DNA from 3 places in the Citrobacter sp. CFNIH10 genome. Region 3 is predicted to be linked to each of the others. Evidence: predicted binding sites of a transcription regulator. Region 3 holds the regulator's gene; each other region holds the start of a gene.

Region 1 (7,353 bases), 1.9 Mb from region 3:
ATCCTGAATTTCCTGGCTCAGCGTGTAGGCCGGCAGAGAACAGGCAGAGTCACCCGAGTGGACGCCCGCTTGTTCGATGTGTTCCATGATGCCGCCAATCAGCACCATTTCACCGTCGCAGATGGCGTCAACGTCCACTTCAACCGCGTCATCCAGGAAGCGGTCGAGCAGAACCGGCGCGTCGTTGGAAACGCTAACGGCGGTCTGGAAGTAGCGGCGCAGATCAGCTTCGTCGTAGACAATTTCCATCGCCCGGCCGCCCAGCACGTAGGACGGACGCACCACCAGCGGATAGCCAATCTCTTTCGCTTTTTCGACAGCCTGTTCGATGGCTGTCACGGTGGCGTTGGCCGGTTGTTTCAGCTTCAGACGGTCCACCGCATGCTGGAAACGCTCACGGTCTTCTGCGCGGTCAATTGCGTCCGGGCTGGTACCAATAACCGGTACGCCTGCTGCTTCCAGCGCACGCGCCAGTTTCAGCGGAGTCTGGCCGCCGTACTGCACGATCACGCCCTTCGGCTTCTCAATGCGCACGATTTCCAGCACATCTTCCAGCGTGACCGGCTCAAAGTAGAGGCGGTCGGAAGTGTCATAGTCAGTAGAGACCGTTTCCGGGTTACAGTTGACCATGATGGTTTCGTAACCGTCTTCGCGCAGCGCCAGAGAGGCATGTACGCAGCAGTAGTCAAATTCGATCCCCTGGCCGATACGGTTTGGACCGCCGCCAAGCACCATGATTTTGTCGCGGTCAACGGACGGGTTCGCCTCGCACTCATCTTCATACGTGGAGTACATGTAGGCGGTATCGGTGGCGAATTCTGCCGCGCAGGTGTCCACACGCTTGTAGACCGGGTGCAGATTGTACTGGTCGCGCAGTTTGCGAACTTCCGCTTCACGGACACCGGCCAGTTTAGCCAGACGCGCATCGGCGAAGCCTTTGCGTTTCAGCTGGCGCAGGAAGTCTGGAGTCAGGCCGTTAATGCCCAGCTCTGCCACTTTCTCTTCCAGACGCACCAGCTCTTCAATTTGAACCAGGAACCAGCGGTCAATGTTGGTCAGGTTGAACACGCCGTCAACGGAGAGGCCCGCACGGAAGGCATCGGCGATATACCAGATACGCTCAGCGCCCGCGTCTTTCAGTTCGCGGCGGATTTTCGTCAGCGCTTCCGGGTCATCCAGGCTCACTTTCGGGTCAAAGCCGGTGGCGCCCACTTCCAGACCGCGCAGCGCTTTTTGCAGAGATTCCTGCTGGCTGCGGCCAATCGCCATCACTTCGCCGACCGATTTCATCTGGGTCGTCAGACGGTCGTTAGCACCAACGAATTTTTCGAAGTTAAAGCGTGGGATTTTAGTGACCACGTAGTCGATGGACGGTTCGAACGATGCCGGGGTACGACCGCCAGTGATGTCATTCATCAGCTCATCAAGGGTGTAACCCACCGCCAGTTTCGCCGCCACTTTCGCAATCGGGAAGCCGGTGGCTTTTGACGCCAGCGCGGAGGAACGGGATACGCGCGGGTTCATTTCGATCACAATCAGGCGACCGTTTTTCGGGTTCACCGCGAACTGCACGTTTGAACCGCCGGTTTCTACGCCGATTTCACGCAGTACCGCCATCGAGGCGTTACGCATGATTTGATATTCTTTGTCGGTCAGCGTCTGGGCCGGAGCCACAGTGATGGAGTCACCGGTGTGAATGCCCATGGCGTCGAAGTTCTCAATAGAGCAGACGATGATGCAGTTGTCGTTTTTATCACGCACCACTTCCATCTCGTACTCTTTCCAGCCAATCAGCGATTCATCAATCAGCAGCTCGTTGGTTGGGGAGAGATCCAGACCGCGAGTACAAATTTCTTCAAACTCTTCGCGGTTGTAGGCGATACCGCCGCCGGTGCCGCCCATGGTAAAGGACGGGCGGATGATGCACGGATAGCCGACGTCAGCCGCTACCGCCAGCGCCTCTTCCATCGTATGGGCAATGCCCGAACGCGCGGTGTCGAGACCGATTTTCTTCATCGCGATATCGAAGCGACGACGGTCTTCGGCTTTATCAATCGCATCGGCGGTCGCACCAATCATGGTCACACCGAATTCGGCCAGCACGCCCTGGCGCTCCAGTTCCAGCGCACAGTTCAGCGCCGTCTGACCGCCCATGGTCGGCAGCACCGCGTCCGGGCGCTCTTTCTCAATAATCTTGCGCACGACTTCCCAGTGAATCGGCTCGATGTAGGTCGCATCGGCCATTTCCGGGTCGGTCATGATGGTCGCGGGGTTGGAGTTCACCAGAATGACGCGGTACCCCTCTTCACGCAGCGCTTTACACGCCTGCGCGCCGGAGTAGTCAAACTCACACGCCTGACCGATAACAATCGGACCCGCGCCCAGAATCAGGATACTTTTTATGTCTGTACGTTTTGGCATGGCTCTCTTAACTCCTGATTATTTCGCGGACTGACGGTAAAGCTCAATTAACTCGATAAAGTGGTCGAACAATGGCGCGGCATCGTGAGGACCCGGGCTCGCTTCCGGGTGGCCCTGGAAGCTGAATGCCGGTTTGTCGGTGCGATGAATCCCTTGCAGGGTGCCATCGAACAGCGACTTGTGGGTCACACGCAGATTGGCCGGCATGGACGCTTCATCCACCGCAAAGCCGTGGTTCTGGGCCGTAATCATCACCGTATTGTTGTCGATATCTTTGACCGGATGGTTACCACCGTGGTGACCGAATTTCATCTTCACGGTTTTTGCCCCACTCGCCAGCGCCAGCAGCTGATGGCCTAAGCAAATGCCAAACACCGGAATATCGGTCTCGAGGAATTTCTGAATTGCGTCGATAGCGTAATCGCATGGCGCCGGGTCACCAGGGCCGTTCGACAGGAAGATCCCGTCCGGATTCATCTTCAGCACATCTTCTGCCGACGTTTTTGCCGGGACAACCGTCAGGCGGCAGCCTCTGTCCACCAGCATGCGCAGAATGTTGCGCTTGGCGCCAAAGTCATAGGCGACAACATGGAACGGCAGTTCGTCTTCTTTCTTTGCTTCCGGCAGGTCGCCCGCCAGCGTCCAGCTCCCCTGGGTCCAGCTGTAAGATTCCGTGGTGGTCACTTCTTTGGCAAGATCCATGCCGTTCAGGCCCGGGAAGGCTTTCGCTTTTTCCAGCGCCAGCGCCGCATCCGGGTTATCGCCCGCGATAATGCAACCATTTTGCGCCCCTTTCTCGCGCAGCAGACGCGTCAGCTTACGGGTATCGATATCGGCAATCGCCACAATGTTATGGCGTTTCAGGTAAGAAGAGAGGTCTTCGGTATTGCGGAAGTTGCTCGCAATCAGCGGCAGGTCACGAATGACAAGGCCTTGCGCATGGACCTGGGAGGATTCTTCATCGGCGGCATTGGTGCCGACATTACCGATATGGGGATAAGTAAGAGTAACGATTTGGCGGGAATAGGAAGGATCAGTGAGGATTTCTTGATAACCGGTCATTGAAGTATTGAAAACGACTTCCCCAACCGCCGAACCTGTTGCCCCTATGGCCCGACCGTGAAACTGGGTTCCGTCTTCCAGAACCAATAGCGCTGACTTAATCAAAACACCCTCCAGAGAATATTCACTCACTTTATTTGCATATTAATGCATTCGCATAGCATGAATCAATGCAAATTTGCTTACCCGTGGATTTCTGGCAAACGGCGGCATTCTGGAGATAAGGCAGGCAAAAGTCAACTTAAAGGCGGTATTTTTTATATTCTTTTGCGACTCAGGATGAAATCAACGGATTTAACAGGCAAAAAGATCAGCTAACCCTGGCAGGAAAACGCTTGCGTGAACAATTATGCGTAGAAAATAGTCTCAGGCTTCGAAAAAGTGGACCACTTGGTCAAAATTTACATTCAGGCAACGTAAAAAAGAGAGAAAAGATAGATTTTTACGCCATTTGTAATGAAAGCAATCTGTAACAGGTAAAATAAAAGGGCAATAAAAATATTGCCCCCTGTAATCAATGCATTGAGATTACAATAACCACATCACGAAAGGTAATAATTAACTATAAATTGTTGAGATCAAGGACATCTCGCATATCAAAAAGACCATTTTTCTTTGCACTAACCCAAAGTGCCGATCTCACCGCACCATTGGCAAAAGTCATACGGCTGGACGCTTTGTGGGTGATTTCGACACGTTCGCCGATATCGGCAAACATGGCGGTATGTTCGCCCACAATGTCCCCGGCGCGGACGGTGGCAAAGCCAATTGTTCCCGGCACGCGTTCGCCGGTGTAGCCTTCGCGACTGTAGACGGCGCATTCTTTTAGATCTTTATCCAGCGCATGGGCAATCGCCTCCCCCATCGCCAGCGCGGTGCCTGACGGCGCGTCAACTTTATGGCGGTGGTGAGCTTCAATGATTTCAATGTCGGTATAGTCGCCCATCACCTTCGCCGCCTTTTCCAGCAGCTTAAGCATCACGTTGACACCGACGCTAAAGTTCGCCGCGAAGACAATGCCAATGTCCTGCGCGGCATCGCGAATCGCCTGTTTTCCCGCATCGTCAAAACCGGTGGTGCCAATGACCATCCCTTTGCCATGCTGACGACAAAACGCCAGATGATTCAGCGTGCCTTCCGGACGGGTAAAATCGATGAACACATCGAAATCATCTTTTACTGCCTCAAGGCGACTTTGCACGGTAACGCCGGTTTTCCCGACACCCGCCAGTTCTCCGGCATCGCTGCCCAGCAGTGACGATCCCTCGCGCTCAAGCGCCGCACCAAGCGCAACGCCATCCATCTGCAGCGCTGCCTGAATTAACTGGCGGCCCATACGGCCACCCGCGCCCGCTATCGCGACACGGACCTGTGCATCATGCATAGTTATTCTCTTACGTTAAAATGATGTAAATCGTTTTCAGATTAACCAGCACGTCGTCATGCCGCTAGCCAAAAACGTCGATAATTAGAATTTAATGATAAACAGCGAGAGATATCAGTAAAAGACATGACGATCAGCGAAAACCACATGATTCTCTGACCACCAGTGCCGGAGGCAGAATAATGCGTTTCGCCGGCTCATCGTTCCCCTGAATACGACTGTAAAGTAACTCTCCCGCCTTACGACCAATCTCTTTTGCCGCGACCGACACGGTGGTCAGCGCAGGCTGAACCAACGCCGCTTCGGTAATATCATCGAACCCGACTAATGCAAAGTCGCGCCCGGGTTCACGCCCCATTTTACGTAGCGCCTGCATTACCCCCAACGCCACAATATCCTGATAACACACCGCGGCGGTAATTTGTGGATGTTGCATCAGCAGAGACTCCGCCACTTTCGCGCCATCAATCTGGCTGGCCTGAGTGGCAACGATCCACTGCGGATTCGGTGAAATGCCATATTCCAGTAGTGTGCTGGTAAATCCGCCAATGCGCTGCGCCCGGCTCCCTGAATTCGGGCTGCCGCCGATGAAGGCGATATTTTTGTGCCCCAGTTTAACTAAATGGGTCGTTGCCATTTGCGTCCCGAGAAAATTATCGGTGCCGACAAAATCAAAGTCCGGATCGCTAAGCGGGCGAACCACCATGATAGCGGGAATATTACGCCGTTTAAGCGCTTCAAAGAACGAGGTCGGTGTTTCCCGCGCCGCGCAGAGCACCATACCGCAGGCGTTATTGCGCATCAGGGAATCAACAAACTTTTGCTGGCGCTCGCCGGACTCTTCGCTGTTCGCCAGAAACAACAGCAGATCGTGCCGCTCCATTTCATGACTGAGCCCCGCCGTCATCTCGCCATAAAATGGGTTAGTAATATCATGCAACAAGAGCCCGACCTGATTGCTGCTGCGATTACGCAAATTCGCTGCGGTCTGGTTATAGACATAGCCAGAATCATCCAGCGCTTTAAGTACGCGTTCACGCGTTGCCTGTGAAATACGCCCCCGATTACGCAGTACCATCGACACGGTCGCCGTGGAGACGCCAGCGCGTTCCGCAACCTGCGCCAGGGTAATGGTTGTCATGACTTCTCCTGTTTCTCGCAAAGGTTAATCGAATAACCTCACTAATGTGCCAGTACGTGTGATTCTCATCACGCTGATGAGCTTTTTACCGCCCTGGTTTCTGATTATGGCGGGTTAATCGCGTTAACCACCCTATGAAAATAAGGTTAATCGATTAATCTTTAATTAGCCAACACGGAGAGAGAAAATGCGTACAACCTATAATAAATTCCCTGAGGTTTATGTTCAGGGCTATGACGACGAGGCCTGGCAAGGCTGGGCGTCGGTCCATTCGGTACTTCGCAGCCGGGTTTCTGAATCGCCTAAAACCGTACTGATTATCGATTGTTATCCGGGCGTGCGACTGGATGAGCTGGAGCAACACCTCTTCGCCGCGCTAAACGCCACCGTAGTGATTAATGTTGAATCCGCGCGACGGGATGAGCAGGCGCTGCATGCGTTGTTGGCGCGTAATCTGACCGATGACCGCGTCTTTGGCGTTCTCTCCTGTCACCATCTTGATGAGTTTTTTGATCCCGACAAGCTCAACCGGATGCGTCAACAGATTGAAGCCATCCCCGAAGGTCTCGTGGTGGTATATGGGCCAGGCGCGGCGCTGGCGCATCCCGGCGATGTGTTGGTGTATGCCGATCTGCCGCGCTGGGAAATTCAACAGCGTATGCGTCATGACGGTCTCGGTAACTGGGGCGCAAAAAACCAGAATGAAGATATTCTTCGTCGCTATAAACGCGCCTTTTTTATTGAATGGCGGGTCTTTGACCGGCACAAAACGCCGCTGCTCAAACGCGCTGATTATTTGCTGGATACGACGGTCGCAGGCGCGCCCGCAATGGTCAGCGGCGAAGCGCTACGCGCCGGGTTGCAACAAACCACCACGCAACCGTTTCGCGTCGCCCCCTTCTTTGACCCTGGCGTCTGGGGCGGGCAGTGGATGAAACAACAATTCGATCTCGATCCCTCAGCGCCCAACTACGCGTGGTGTTTTGATTGCGTGCCCGAGGAAAACAGCCTGTTACTGCGTTTTGGTCATGTGCGGATCGAGATCCCCTCTCAGGACCTGGTGCTGACGTATCCCCGCGCCCTGCTTGGCGAGAAAGTTCATGCTCGTTTTGGCGCGGAATTTCCGATTCGTTTTGACTTTCTCGATACCATTGGCGGTCAGAACCTGAGCTTCCAGGTTCATCCGGTTACTGAATACATCCAACAGCAATTTGGTATGCACTATACCCAGGATGAGAGTTACTACATCCTTGAAGCAGAGCCAGATGCGGTGGTCTACCTGGGCACAAAAACCGGGATCGTACCAGGCGAGATGCTGGACGATTTACGCGCGGCGGGACGAGGC
Region 2 (7,353 bases), 560 kb from region 3:
CATGCCGCCAAGCACGTTTGGCGCAATCTGTAAGGGACTGGGCGAAGCGAAACTGAATGCCAAACCGGCACGCGTGGTGATGGAAAAACCGTTGGGTACCTCACTGGCGACATCTCGCGAGATCAACGATCAGGTTGGCGAATATTTTGAAGAGTGCCAGGTTTACCGCATCGACCACTATCTGGGAAAAGAGACCGTTCTGAACCTGCTGGCGCTGCGTTTTGCCAACTCCCTGTTTGTGAATAACTGGGATAACCGCACGATCGATCATGTGGAAATCACCGTGGCAGAAGAGGTGGGCATTGAAGGGCGTTGGGGTTATTTCGACCAGGCCGGGCAGATGCGCGACATGATCCAGAACCACCTGCTGCAAATTCTGTGCATGATTGCGATGTCGCCGCCGTCGGATCTGAGCGCTGACGCCATTCGTGATGAAAAAGTGAAGGTGCTGAAGTCGCTGCGTCGTATCGATCGCTCAAATGTGCGTGAAAAAACCGTTCGCGGCCAGTACACCACCGGCTTTGCTCAGGGCAAAAAAGTCCCGGGCTATCTGGAAGAAGAGGGTGCGAACAAGAGCAGTAACACCGAAACGTTTGTGGCGATCCGCGTCGACATTGATAACTGGCGCTGGGCGGGCGTGCCGTTCTACCTGCGTACCGGTAAACGTCTGCCGACGAAATGTTCTGAAGTTGTGGTTTACTTCAAAACGCCTGAATTGAACCTGTTTAAAGAGTCCTGGCAGGATCTGCCGCAGAACAAGCTAACCATTCGTCTGCAGCCGGATGAAGGCGTGGATATCCAGGTTCTGAACAAAGTTCCGGGTCTTGACCACAAGCATAACCTGCAAATCACCAAGCTGGATCTGAGCTACTCCGAAACTTTCAATCAAACGCATCTGGCGGATGCTTACGAGCGTCTGCTGCTGGAAACTATGCGCGGCATTCAGGCGCTGTTTGTGCGTCGTGATGAAGTCGAAGAGGCGTGGAAGTGGGTAGACTCCATTACCGAAGCGTGGGCGATGGACAACGATGCGCCGAAACCGTACCAGGCCGGGACCTGGGGGCCGGTTGCTTCGGTGGCGATGATCACCCGTGACGGTCGTTCCTGGAATGAATTCGAGTAAAAGTGTCTACCACTCCTGTGTTATTTTACCGGTAACATGATCTAACACAGATTGTTGAACAATTTTTGCACTTTTAAGCCTCGTGTGGATTCACCCGCGAGGCTTTTTTTATTACACTGCCTGAAACGATTTTGCCCCTGAGCTCCGGTGAACAAGCGTTTCCTGTATTTATACACGCAGTAAATGAACTTGCCAAACCTGTAGCTCTGACAGATAAATTTCAGGAGCCTCTATGAATCCGAATTTGTTACGCGTAACACAACGTATTGTTGAACGTTCCCGTGAGACCCGTTCTGCCTACCTCGCTCGTATAGAACAGGCTAAATCCTCGACCGTTCACCGCTCAAAACTGGCATGCGGGAATCTGGCGCACGGATTCGCGGCTTGTCAGCCAGACGATAAAGCCTCTCTGAAAAGCATGTTGCGTAACAATATCGCGATCATCACTTCCTACAACGACATGCTCTCCGCACATCAACCCTACGAACATTATCCGGACATCATTCGCAAAGCGCTGCATCAAGCCAATGCGGTCGGGCAGGTCGCGGGCGGCGTTCCGGCAATGTGTGACGGCGTCACGCAGGGGCAGGACGGTATGGAGCTTTCGCTGCTGAGCCGCGAAGTGATTGCGATGTCCGCCGCGGTGGGACTCTCTCACAACATGTTCGACGGCGCGCTGTTCCTCGGCGTCTGTGACAAAATCGTCCCGGGTCTGGCGATGGCGGCGCTGTCATTCGGTCATCTGCCTTCCATCTTCGTGCCGTCAGGTCCAATGGCGAGCGGCCTGGCGAATAAAGAGAAAGTCCGCATTCGTCAGCTTTATGCTGAAGGTAAAGTTGATCGTATGGCGCTTCTGGAGTCTGAAGCCGCCTCCTATCATGCGCCGGGCACCTGCACGTTCTACGGTACCGCGAACACCAACCAGATGGTGGTGGAGTTCATGGGGATGCAACTGCCGGGGTCCTCGTTTGTTCACCCGGATGCTCCGCTGCGTGAAGCGCTGACGGCAGCAGCAGCGCGCCAGGTGACGCGTCTGACCGGTAACGGTAACGAATGGATGCCGATCGGCAAAATGATTGATGAAAAAGTGGTGGTGAACGGGATTGTCGCGCTGTTGGCGACCGGCGGTTCAACGAACCATACCATGCACCTGGTGGCGATGGCCCGCGCTGCGGGTATCCAGATTAACTGGGATGACTTCTCTGACCTCTCCGACATCGTGCCGCTGATGGCGCGTCTCTATCCTAACGGCCCGGCGGATATTAACCACTTCCAGGCCGCGGGCGGTGTGCCGGTCCTGATGCGTGAACTGCTGAACGCGGGTCTGCTGCATGAAGATGTCAACACCGTAGCTGGTTACGGCCTGAAGCGCTACACCCTGGAACCGTGGCTGAACAATGGCGAACTCGACTGGCGTGAAGGCGCGGCCAAATCGCTGGACAGCAATGTCATTGCTTCCTTTGACCAGCCGTTCTCTCATCATGGTGGCACTAAAGTGCTGAGTGGTAACCTCGGTCGTGCGGTTATGAAAACGTCCGCCGTACCGGCCGAGAATCAGGTGATTGAAGCGCCGGCCGTTGTTTTTGAAAGTCAGCATGATGTCCTGCCGGCCTTTGAAGCGGGTCTGCTGGACCGTGACTGCGTGGTGGTTGTGCGTCATCAGGGACCAAAAGCGAACGGAATGCCAGAATTACATAAACTCATGCCGCCACTTGGTGTATTATTGGACCGTCGTTTCAAAATTGCGTTGGTTACTGATGGTCGACTTTCCGGTGCGTCCGGTAAAGTGCCTTCAGCCATCCATGTAACCCCGGAGGCCTATGATGGCGGACTGCTGGCAAAAGTACGCGATGGCGACATTATTCGGGTGAACGGACAGACAGGTGAATTGACGCTGTTGGTTGATGAGGCGGAGCTTGCCGCTCGCCAGCCGCATATCCCGGATCTGAGCGCATCGCGCATCGGTACGGGGCGTGAAATGTTCGGCGCGCTGCGTGAACAGTTGTCCGGCGCAGAACAGGGCGCAACCTGTATTCATTTTTAAGGCATATTTTGTAATCAGGCGAGAGAAAAACTCTGATGAAAAACTGGAAAACAAGTGCAGAAGCAATCCTGACCACCGGCCCGGTTGTCCCGGTGATCGTAGTGAATAAACTGGAACACGCTGTGCCGATGGCAAAAGCGCTGGTTGCGGGTGGGGTGCGCGTACTGGAAGTGACGTTACGTACCGCCTGCGCGATGGATGCTATCCGCGCTATCGCCAAAGAGGTTCCGGAAGCCATTGTGGGTGCGGGTACGGTGCTGAATCCGCAGCAACTGGCTGAGGTTACTGCAGCCGGTGCGCAGTTCGCTATCAGCCCAGGTCTGACCGAGCCGCTGCTGAAAGCGGCAACCGAAGGCACGATCCCGTTGATTCCTGGCATCAGCACCGTTTCTGAACTGATGCTGGGTATGGACTACGGCCTGAAAGAGTTCAAATTCTTCCCGGCAGAAGCCAATGGCGGCACTAAAGCGCTGCAGGCCATTGCCGGTCCGTTCTCTCAGGTGCGTTTCTGCCCGACTGGCGGCATCTCTCCCGCTAATTACCGCGATTACCTGGCACTGAAAAGCGTGCTGTGCATCGGCGGCTCCTGGCTGGTGCCGAATGACGCGCTGGAAGCTGGTGACTACGATCGTATCACCAGACTGGCTCGCGAAGCGGTTGAAGGCGCGAAGCAGTAAGCTACCCATGTGTAAGCCGTAGGCCCGATGAGACGCGTTAGCGCCGCCATCGGGTTTTGCCGGATGGTGGCATGACTGCCTTATCCGGCCTACGGCTGCTGTTGTTTACCCAGTCACTTTCACCTGCGCGGCGGCGTTCTTCGCGCGTTCAATAGCGTCATCAACGTTGTCTGCCGTTGCCAGCGCCACACCCAGGCGACGCGATCCTTCAATTTCCGGCTTACCGAAGAAACGGACCTGCACACCGGCACCGACGGCGGCCTGAACATTGCCAAACGTCACGTCCTGACTGGTCAGTTGCGGTAAAATCACTGCAGAAGCTGCCGGACCATACTGACGAATGGCCCCCACGGGCAGTCCGAGGAAAGCGCGTACATGCAGGGCAAACTCCGACAGATCCTGAGAGATCAGCGTCACCATGCCGGTATCATGCGGGCGAGGGGAGACCTCGCTGAAGATGACCTCATCCCCGCAAACAAACAGCTCCACGCCAAACAGACCGTGACCACCCAGGGCTAATACCACTTTACGGGCAATGTCCTGAGCGCGTTCCAGCGCCAGTGCGCTCATCTGTTGCGGCTGCCAGGATTCACGATAATCGCCATCTTCCTGGCGATGACCCACCGGTGCACAGAAATGGACGCCATCGACCGCGCTGACGGTGAGCAGGGTGATTTCAAAATCAAACTTCACAACCCCTTCGACGATGACCCGACCGGCACCCGCGCGACCGCCCTGTTGGGCATAGTCCCAGGCTTGTGCCAGCTGCGCTTCGCAACGAATAAAACTCTGCCCCTTGCCGGATGAACTCATCACCGGTTTGACAATGCAGGGATAACCAATTTCAGCCACGGCGTCGCGGAAGGTGGCTTCACTGTCGGCAAAACGGAAGGTTGATGTGGGCAGTGCCAGTTCTTCTGCCGCCAGGCGGCGAATACCTTCACGATTCATCGTGAGTTTTGTCGCGCGCGCGCAGGGCACGACGTTCAACCCTTCCTGTTCCAGCGCCACCAGCATATCCGTGGCAATGGCTTCAATCTCTGGCACGATATAGTGCGGTTTTTCCAGCTCCACTACGCGACGAAGCGCGTCGCCATCCAGCATATTAATGACGTGAGAACGATGTGCGACATGCATGGCCGGTGCGTCGGCATACCGGTCCACCGCGATCACTTCCACGCCGAGACGCTGGCACTCGATGGCCACTTCTTTACCCAGTTCACCAGAACCCAATAACATCACCCGAGTTGCTGCCGGACGCAGCGCTGTGCCTAATATCGTCATGAAAATATCCCCCAACAAATTTGGCCGCAGTATATACGAAAACGTTTGCGTCTGTCTTTATTGCCAGGTTGATTTCAGCGGTGAAATAGAATATACTGTACATAAATGGGTCTTCCCTTGTTGTGGTGGCTGAAGGCATGATAATGGTGTATTTAATCGCCAGAGGTCACCGCCATGGACGAAAAGTCCCTCTACGCTCATATTCTCAACCTGTCCGATCCGTGGCAGGTAAAGTCCCTTTCTCTCGATGAAAATGCCGGTTCTGTTACTGTCACTATTGAGATCGCTGAAAACACCCGGCTAGCCTGTCCGACCTGCGGTAAATCCTGTTCTGTTCACGATCACCGTCATCGTAAATGGCGCCATCTTGATACCTGCCAGTTCACCACTATTGTTGAAGCCGATGTTCCACGAATTATGTGTCCGGAGCATGGCTGCCTGACGTTGCCTGTTCCGTGGGCTGGCCCCGGAAGCCGGTATACGTTGCTATTCGAATCGTTCGTTCTCTCATGGCTGAAAATCAGCACCGTTGATGCTGTCAGGAAGCAACTTAAGCTCAGTTGGAATGCGGTTGACGGCATTATGACCCGGGCAGTTAAGCGAGGTCTTGCCCGGATAAAAAAGCCATTATCCGCCCGTCATATGAATGTGGATGAGGTCGCCTTTAAAAAAGGACATCGTTACATAACGGTGATCTCCGATCGCGATGGTCGGGCGCTGGCCTTAACGGATGATCGCGGCACAGAGAGTCTTGCCGGCTATCTTCGCACGCTCACTGATGGGCAGTTGCTGGCTATCAAAACGCTCTCAATGGACATGAACGCGGGCTATATAAGAGCAGCGCGTATCCACTTACCCAGTGCGGTTGAGAAAATCGCCTTTGACCGCTTCCATGTGGCGAAGCAACTGGGCGAGGTAGTTGATAAAACCCGTCAGAATGAACATCCGCACCTCCCTGTTGAAAGCCGACACCAGGCAAAAGGAACCCGCTTCCTGTGGCAGTACAGCGATAAGTGGATGACCGAATCCCGGCAGGAAAAGCTGATGTGGCTGCGTGCACAGATGAAGCTGACGAGCCAGTGCTGGGCGCTGAAAGAGCTGGCAAAGGATATCTGGAACAGGCCATGGAGCGAGGAAAGACGGAGTGACTGGCAGAGATGGTTGGCGCTGGCGGCTAACAGTGACGTTCCCATGATGAAAAATGCCGCGAAAACGATAGGAAAAAGGCTGTACGGGATCCTGAATGCGATGCGACACAGTGTCTCAAACGGAAATGCGGAGGCACTTAACAGCAAGATCAGGCTGCTGAGGATAAAAGCCAGGGGATACCGAAACCGGGAGCGCTTTAAACTGGGGGTGATGTTCCACTACGGAAAGCTGAATATGGCGTTCTGAGCCTTCCCACCATGATCGGGGAAGACCCACATAAATACAGTAATATTGAGAGGCTGCAACATGGCGGTTGAAGTTAAATACGTAGTCATTCGGGAAGGTGAGGAAAAAATGTCATTTACCAGCAAAAAGGAAGCCGATGCGTATGACAAGATGCTGGATACGGCGGATCTACTCGACACCTGGCTTGAACAGTCCCCGCTAACGCTGGAAGACGAACAGCGTGAAGCGCTGTCGCTGTGGCTGGCCGAACAAAAAGAGGTGCTGAGCACCATCCTCAAAACCGGCAAGTTGCCTTCTCCGCAGGTGGTTGATAATGACGCCGCTGCCGGGGACGATACGCAGGCGGCCTGAATCTGACTTGCGCTCCTGACGTTTTGTACCATGCTTTTCCCTGTATCACTGTGCTATGGAGAAAGGGAAAAGTATGAAAAGAACGGGCGTGTTAGCCTGCTTGCTGTTGTTATGCACCAGCGTATCGGTGTCTGCGGCAGGCACGGACAGTAAGACGGTTAAGTTCCTTAACTGTGAAGGTCTGGATACCGAGGGTATTGCGGCGAGCGTTAAGCGCGATTATCAGCAGAATCGCATTGCGCGTTGGGCCGACGATCAAAAACATGTGGGTCAGGCCGACCCGGTGGCATGGGTTAATCCAAAAGAGATCACCGGTGGCGAGGGTAAGTGGGTAGTACCGCTGACCGTGCGTGGGAAAAGTGCGGATATTCATTATCTGGTGAAGGTCGACTGCAAGGCCGGCACGGCGGAATATCGTTCGCAATAGCACGAACATTTGCGCATCTTTAGCGCTGACAGACATTTCCTGACATCCCCTC
Region 3 (7,353 bases):
GAGTCTATTATCCGACGTAGAACAGAGGAAGGGAGGACCCCTTGCCGAAAAGGCCATCCATGGGGAACCGGGAACGCTCCGGTTCCCGTTAACACATAATAATTATCGTAATTTTTAACAACCGAAATTTAGTATAGGCCTCAAAAAACGATGATACAACCAAAAATTGTTAGCCGACTAATTAACGGTGATTATGAGTGATATCAATGGGATTCGCTGTGGGCAATCCCGCAATTATCATGCTGCGCACAGTCGTTAGAAGGATGCAGTTGCATCTTATAGCCCAGTCCAGCCAGTACCACCGTAGACAACATCACGCTGGTCGTGGTCAACAGCGGTGTGCTGATAAGCCAGGAAACGACCAGGCTTGCCAGGAAGCACAGACCCAACTGCAGGGTATTTTGCAGGGCTGCGGCACGACCCGTCGCCTGCGGGAATGGACGCAGCGCCTGGGCAACCACAATCGGGTAAATAGCCCCGTTGGCAATCGCCATTATGCAGAAGGGGATCAGGATCTCTGCAAGCGTGATGTGATGGATAAAACTTGCCGCCCAGGTTGCCACCACGCTCAGCGCATAGATAACCAGCAGCCAGGGCAGGAGCTGTTGTCCCTGCCATTTTTGCAACGCGGCGCGACAGCCATAGCCGCCAATCAGAAAAGCAATGGTCTGCGGTACGTAGCTCAGCCCAATCACCGCCGGGCTGTAGCCCATTTCACTCAAAATAAACGGGGAACCGGTCAACCACGCAAAGAAGCTGGCAGAACAGGCGGCGTAAATCAGGACGTTGCCGCGGTACGCTTTCGCACGCAGCAGGGTGGTGAACGTCAGTTTGTCCTTGCTGTCATCGCGAGCCCGGGTGGTGGGCTTTAAAAACAGGGCGGGCAGCATCAGCAGCAGCGTGATGAAAAACAGCGTGGCAAAGATCGCCTGCCAGGAAAGATGGGTCAGAATCCAACTGCCTAATAACGGCGCCAGTGCAGGAGACAGCCCGACCAGCGGCATGATGGTCGCGAAAATGCGGTTAATTTTATGAGAAGGATAGTAATCGGTAACCAGCGCCTGCCAGATGACGGTCGCCGCGCAGACTCCCACGGCCTGAATAAAACGCAGTACTAACAGGCCCGTTGCGCTCTCCACCCACAGCATACCCAGGCTACCGAGGGCGAAGACAGACAGACCCAGCAACAGGATCGGTTTACGGCCATAACGGTCAGAGAGGGGTCCCCACAGCAGTTGGGCGACGGCAAAGCCTGCTAAAAACAGACTCAGGCTGGCGCTGACGGCAGAGGCCGGTGTTTGCAGGTCAGATTGAATGGCGGCAAAAGCGGGCAAATACATGTCGGTTGCCAGAAAACCCAACACGCTGAGCCCTGCCAGCCAGACTAAAAACCCTTTTCCTGGTTGCATAGTTGTACTCTAATTTTGATTAATCACACTGGCGCAGAGTGTAGGGAGTGAATTTGGGCTTGTGAAACGGTAATATTTGTTTATTGCATTCAAAAATTTTGTAGGCAGATTATGTGGTCAGAATATGCGCTGGAAGTGGTCGATGCCGTGGCACGCAACGGGAGCTTCAGTTCCGCGGCCCAGGAGTTGCACCGGGTGCCTTCAGCGGTCAGCTATACGGTTCGCCAACTGGAAGAGTGGCTGGCCGTCCCGCTTTTTGAACGTCGCCATCGTGATGTGGTGTTAACCCCGGCGGGCGCCTGGTTTTTGAAAGAAGGCCGCTCTGTCATCAAAAAAATGCAGATCACGCGTCAACAGTGTCAGCAGATCGCTAACGGCTGGCGTGGGCAACTCCCCATTGCGGTGGACAATATCGTGCGCCCGGAACGCACGCGGCAATTGATCGTCGATTTCTACCGCCACTTTGATGACGTGGAACTACTGGTCTTCCAGGAGGTGTTTAATGGCGTGTGGGACGCGCTGTCAGATGGTCGGGTCGAACTCGCCATCGGGGCAACCCAGGCGATCCCGGTTGGCGGACGATACACTTTCCGCGATATGGGTAAGCTGAGCTGGTGTTGTGTCGTTGCCAGTACGCATCCGCTGGCCGCCATGAGCGGGCCGTTAAGCGATGACACGTTGCGCAACTGGCCGTCGCTGGTGCTGGAAGATACCTCCCGCACGCTGCCGAAACGCGTGACCTGGCTGCTGGACAATCAGAAGCGGGTGGTGGTGCCGGACTGGGATTCTTCCGCGACTTGTATCAGCGCCGGACTCTGTGTCGGCATGGTCCCGACACATTTCGCCAAGCCGTATCTCAACAAGGGGCAGTGGGTCGCGTTAAATCTGGAGAATCCTTTCCCGGATGCGGCCTGTTGCCTGACCTGGCAGCAGAATGATATGTCACCTGCGCTGATCTGGCTGCTGGATTATCTGGGAGACAGTGAAACGCTGAACAAAGAGTGGCTGCGGGAGCCCGATGAGACTCCCGCAGAAGAGGCTTAACGACGGTAGTCGCGGAACGGGCCATCCGCCACGGAGCGGCGCTCCACCAGGCGCGGGTGGACTTCAATAGACTGCGACTCTTCGCGTTTATTGACGATACGGTCCAGTAACATATTAAAGGCCGTCTCACCCAGTGAATCTTTCGGCTGGTGGATGGTGGTCAACGCTGGTGTAAAGAAGCGGGCGTTGCGCACGTTGTCGTAGCCAATCAGCGACACGTCCTGCGGGACGCGCAGACCCATCTCATCAGCGGCGCAAAGGGCGCCCATCGCCATGACATCGCCGCCACAGAAGACCGCCGTTGGGCGATGCGCCTGCGACAGAATTTGCTGCATGGCGCGGTAGCCGGATTCCGGCTCGAAGTCGCCTTGAACAATCCAGTTTTCAGGCACTTTAATCAGCGCTTCATCCATCGCTTTCATAAATCCGGCCAAACGGCCTGCGCCGGTGTTACGCTCCATCAGTCCTGGGATCACGCCAATTTCGCGATGTCCACGCTCGACGAGGTAACGGCCTGCCATGTAGCCGCCCTCGAAGGCGTTATCAATCACCGTATCAGTGAAGTCGGCTTTGGCTTCGCCCCAGTCCATCACCACCATTGGGATATGACGATATTCTTCCAGCATCGAGAGCAGGGGATCGGGGTATTCGGAACACATTACCAGCAGGCCATCAACGCGTTTTTGCGCCATCATCGACAGATAGGCACGCTGCTTTTCCAGGTTGTTCCAGACGTTGCCGAGGATCAGGGTATAGCCCTTCTGGAAGCAGTTCTTCTCAACCGCTTCAATAATTTCAGCAAAATAGGGGGCTTCGCTGCTCGTCGCCAGCAAACCGATAGATTTGGTATGGTTAACTTTCAGGCTACGGGCAACCGCGCTGGGGGAATAGTGCAATTCTTTGATTGCCGCCCACACTGCATTGCGTGTTTCTTCAGCGACGAAACGCGTTTTGTTAATTACGTGTGACACGGTTGTAGTGGAAACGTTTGCGCGCTTCGCTACATCTTTAATTGTTGCCATTAAATCTCACTCCAGACCCAACCTGAACATTAAATTACGCCAAGTAAACGTTTGCCTTTACTCATCCTGTGCCCAACGTCAGGGCTGCGGCACGCCGGGAAACGACACGGAACGTCAGGAAGGGGTCAATGGCCGGTACGCTAATCAAGTAAGCGTCGAATTTTGTCTGATCTTTACGAAAAGGGGAAGTATTAAAAGCACATATCACTCTAAATCGTGGGAGATTTTTACACTCAAGTGTGTAAAAATGCGCTATATCACTTTTTGTGTGGGTATAAAAAGGAGAAAAGTTGATGAGCACCGATCTGAAATTTTCATTAGTGACCACGTTTATTGTCCTGGCTTTAATCGTTGCGGGCGGCCTGACGGCGGCACTGCACTGATCCCCTCGGGGGAGTTCCTGCTCCCTCGAACCTCCCGCCATATTGTTATTGAATTTGCAAAAGTCTTTTGTATTTTTGTTAACTTCTCTTTTTTTGTGATTGATGTCATGCTTTTGACTCTTTGTTAAGCATCGCGCCCTGTCGCGAAGAGCCGGAGTCATCACTGCATGAAAATCAATTATCCGTTACTGGCGCTGGCCATTGGTGCGTTTGGCATCGGTACCACCGAATTCTCGCCAATGGGTCTGCTGCCCGTCATCGCGCGTGGCGTTGATGTGTCTATTCCCGCGGCAGGTATGCTGATTAGTGCCTATGCGGTCGGCGTGATGGTCGGCGCGCCGTTGATGACGCTGTTGCTGTCACATCGCGGACGCCGTAATGCGCTCATTTTTCTGATGGCTATCTTTACGCTCGGTAACGTGCTCTCGGCGATTTCACCGGATTACACCACGCTGATGTTGTCACGTATTTTAACCAGCCTTAACCACGGCGCATTCTTCGGCCTGGGCTCGGTGGTGGCGGCAAGCGTGGTGCCGAAGCACAAACAGGCGAGCGCCGTTGCGACCATGTTTATGGGGCTGACCATCGCCAATATCGGCGGTGTGCCGGCGGCGACCTGGCTGGGTGAAACCATCGGCTGGCGAATGTCGTTTATGGCGACAGCGGGGCTGGGGGTTATCTCGATGTTGAGTCTCTTCTTATCATTGCCAAAAGGCGGTGCCGGGGCGCGCCCGGAAGTGAAAAAAGAGCTGGCGGTGCTGATGCGTCCTCAGGTGCTCTCCGCGCTACTGACTACCGTACTGGGAGCGGGCGCCATGTTCACGCTCTATACCTATATTTCGCCTGTTCTGCAAAGCATCACCCATGCGACACCGGCCTTTGTGACCGGGATGCTGGTTCTGATCGGTGTGGGCTTCTCCATTGGCAACTACCTCGGAGGGAAACTGGCCGATCGCTCGGTTAACGGCACGCTGAAGGGCTTTTTGCTGCTGCTGATGGTAATTATGCTGGCGATCCCTTTCCTGGCGCAGAATGAACTGGGCGCGGCGGTCAGCATGGTGGTCTGGGGGGCGGCAACCTTTGCGGTCGTCCCTCCGTTACAAATGCGCGTCATGCGTGTGGCTCATGAAGCGCCGGGTCTCTCATCTTCCGTGAACATTGGCGCGTTTAACCTTGGAAATGCGCTGGGCGCTGCGGCTGGCGGGGCCGTCATTTCAGGCGGATTAGGTTACAGCTTTGTTCCTGTGATGGGGGCGATTGTGGCGGGTATGGCGCTGTTGCTGGTGTTTATCTCGGCGAGAAAACAACCTGAACAGGTGTGCGTCGCCAGTTAACGGCAGGACAAAAACGCAGAAGGGATTCCCTTCTGCGTTATCTTTTTTACGCGGCGAAGTTCTTCGCTACAAACTCCCAGTTTACCAGCGCCCAGAAGTGTTCCAGGTAGCCAGGACGCGCATTGCGGTAGTCAATGTAGTATGCATGCTCCCATACGTCGACGGTCATCAACGGCGTGGCGTCGGTGGTCAACGGCGTGCCAGCGTTGGAGGTGGAAACGATAGCCAGCTTGCCCTCTTTTCCTTTAACCAGCCAGGTCCAGCCAGAGCCGAAGTTTTTGATCGCCGCGTCGGTAAATTGCGCTTTGAACTCGGCAAAGCTGCCGAAAGAGGCGGCAATCGCGTCAGCCAGTTCGCCGGTTGGCTCGCCACCAGCATTCGGTGCCAGGCAGTTCCAGTAGAACGTGTGGTTCCAGACCTGAGCAGCGTTATTGAACACGCCGCCTTCCGAACTGCGTACGATCTCTTCCAGTGATTTCCCTTCAAAGGCGGTGCCTTTGATCAGGTTGTTCAGGTTGGTGACATAGGTCTGATGGTGCTTGCCATAGTGATATTCCAGCGTCTCGGCGGAAATGTGCGGCGCAAGCGCATCTTTGGCATACGGTAGTGCAGGTAATTCGAACGACATTGCTTCTCTCCTTATTATTAATAGTATTTCGCGCAATAACCTTATTGTGCGTAAGGATAGGGTAGCAAATTGAAAGGTGAGACAAAAGATGAACTTACCCTGTTGCGTTAACAACAGGGTAAAGTTTTAACGAATGGTTTTGGGCGTCATGACCCGGCGAGCGCCGACATAGTGGCGTTGCCAGTAATCTTCGCTGAGCGATGTGATCTGGATTTCCTGACCGCTGCGCGGTGACTGAATAAATTTGCCGTTGCCGACATAAACGCCGACGTGATCGGCAGTACCACGTCCCTGAGTGCGGAAGAACACCAGATCGCCATTTTTCAATTCCCCACGATCAATCGGTGCGGCATCACGCAGGTGATACATTTCATTTGCTGTGCGCGGAATACGGAATTTAACCAGATCTTTATAAGCGTAATAAACCAGACCGCTGCAATCGAAACCGGTGCGCGGAGACGTACCACCCCAGCGGTACGGCTTGCCAATCTGACTCATTAATTTGTTCATCGCCGTGCTGGTCGCTTTTTGCACTTTCACTTTATGGGCATCCGCAATCTTTCCTGACGCCGTGTTCTTCACTTTCACACACGTCGGCTTGTGTCCTTTACGCGGGGTGCACTTTTCACTCCAGCTGACAGCGGCTGTCTTTTTCGCAGCGACGGTTTTACTTTTGCGACTGGCTGTTTTGCTGGTTTTGGCAGAGGCGGTGATTTTTTTCTTAGAAGAAGAGGCGGTTTTCGTGCTGGTTTTGCTGGTCGTTTTCCTGGCGGTTTTTTGATTGGTTTTATTCGTTTTTTTTGCTGTTGCCGTACTTTTCTTTTTGTTGCTGGTTTTCTTACTATCCGTAAGACCAGCCGTATCCCTGGCTTGCTTGGACGCATGTGCCATCGGCATAAAGGGAATCGTTGTAAATAGCAAAGCACAGAGCGTGAGGGAAAGTCGGTTTATCCGCGCCACTGAGCATTCCTCTGTTAAGGCAGGTCGCAATCATACCTGCGTGTGATTTACAAAACCTGATGATTCTAATCTATAGAAACGAATAAAGTTAATAGCTTTTATTGTTAAAAATACGGTTTCGCTATTGAGTGCAAAAAAAAACAGCAGCCAAAGCTAAATCTGCTTATTTAGCGCACACTTTCGACACAGGCACTGAGGAAACTATTATTGGGAATGCAACTTATGCGTTCAGACGATAAAATAGTAAAGCGTAATGAAAATGTTATTTTCCGATGTCGCTCTGAAACGCTACAATGTCAGTCGACTGCCGTAAAAGAAGTTAAGGAAGCAAGACAATGAGCACCACTATCGAAAAAATCCAGCGCCAGATCGCTGAAAACCCGATTCTCCTGTATATGAAAGGTTCTCCAAAACTGCCAAGCTGCGGCTTCTCCGCCCAGGCTGTGCAGGCACTTTCCGCCTGTGGTGAGCGTTTTGCCTATGTGGATATTCTGCAAAACCCGGATATTCGCGCAGAACTGCCAAAATATGCAAACTGGCCGACCTTTCCACAACTGTGGGTTGACGGTGAAC

What was found. Region 3 encodes PurR, which represses purine synthesis genes. Its sites were predicted from a motif close to CANGCAAACGTTTGCNTG; they were not measured.
Region 1: carA (glutamine-hydrolyzing carbamoyl-phosphate synthase small subunit) is a predicted target of PurR. The motif match lies at 3,808-3,825, and genes of this name have one in related genera.
Region 2: purT (formate-dependent phosphoribosylglycinamide formyltransferase) is a predicted target of PurR. The motif match lies at 5,163-5,180, and genes of this name have one in related genera.

What each region holds. Positions count from the first base shown of each region.
Region 1 is NZ_CP026216.1:305,139-312,491, forward strand. It holds gene carB (carbamoyl-phosphate synthase large subunit) at 1-2,421, opposite strand, end outside; gene carA (glutamine-hydrolyzing carbamoyl-phosphate synthase small subunit) at 2,440-3,588, opposite strand; gene dapB (4-hydroxy-tetrahydrodipicolinate reductase) at 4,046-4,867, opposite strand; gene C2U53_RS04730 (LacI family DNA-binding transcriptional regulator) at 5,001-6,008, opposite strand; gene C2U53_RS04735 (class I mannose-6-phosphate isomerase) at 6,196-7,353, shown strand, end outside.
Region 2 is NZ_CP026216.1:4,220,196-4,227,548, reverse strand. It holds gene zwf (glucose-6-phosphate dehydrogenase) at 1-1,123, shown strand, start outside; gene edd (phosphogluconate dehydratase) at 1,356-3,167, shown strand; gene kdgA (bifunctional 4-hydroxy-2-oxoglutarate aldolase/2-dehydro-3-deoxy-phosphogluconate aldolase) at 3,203-3,844, shown strand; gene purT (formate-dependent phosphoribosylglycinamide formyltransferase) at 3,950-5,128, opposite strand; gene C2U53_RS24335 (ISL3-like element ISKox3 family transposase) at 5,303-6,523, shown strand; gene yebG (DNA damage-inducible protein YebG) at 6,584-6,874, shown strand; gene yebF (protein YebF) at 6,948-7,301, shown strand.
Region 3 is NZ_CP026216.1:3,661,537-3,668,889, forward strand. It holds gene punC (purine nucleoside transporter PunC) at 204-1,409, opposite strand; gene punR (DNA-binding transcriptional activator PunR) at 1,521-2,453, shown strand; gene purR (HTH-type transcriptional repressor PurR) at 2,450-3,475, opposite strand; gene C2U53_RS21530 (YnhF family membrane protein) at 3,769-3,858, shown strand; gene C2U53_RS21535 (MFS transporter) at 4,026-5,192, shown strand; gene sodB (superoxide dismutase [Fe]) at 5,239-5,820, opposite strand; gene C2U53_RS21545 (C40 family peptidase) at 5,947-6,780, opposite strand; gene grxD (monothiol glutaredoxin 4) at 7,116-7,353, shown strand, end outside.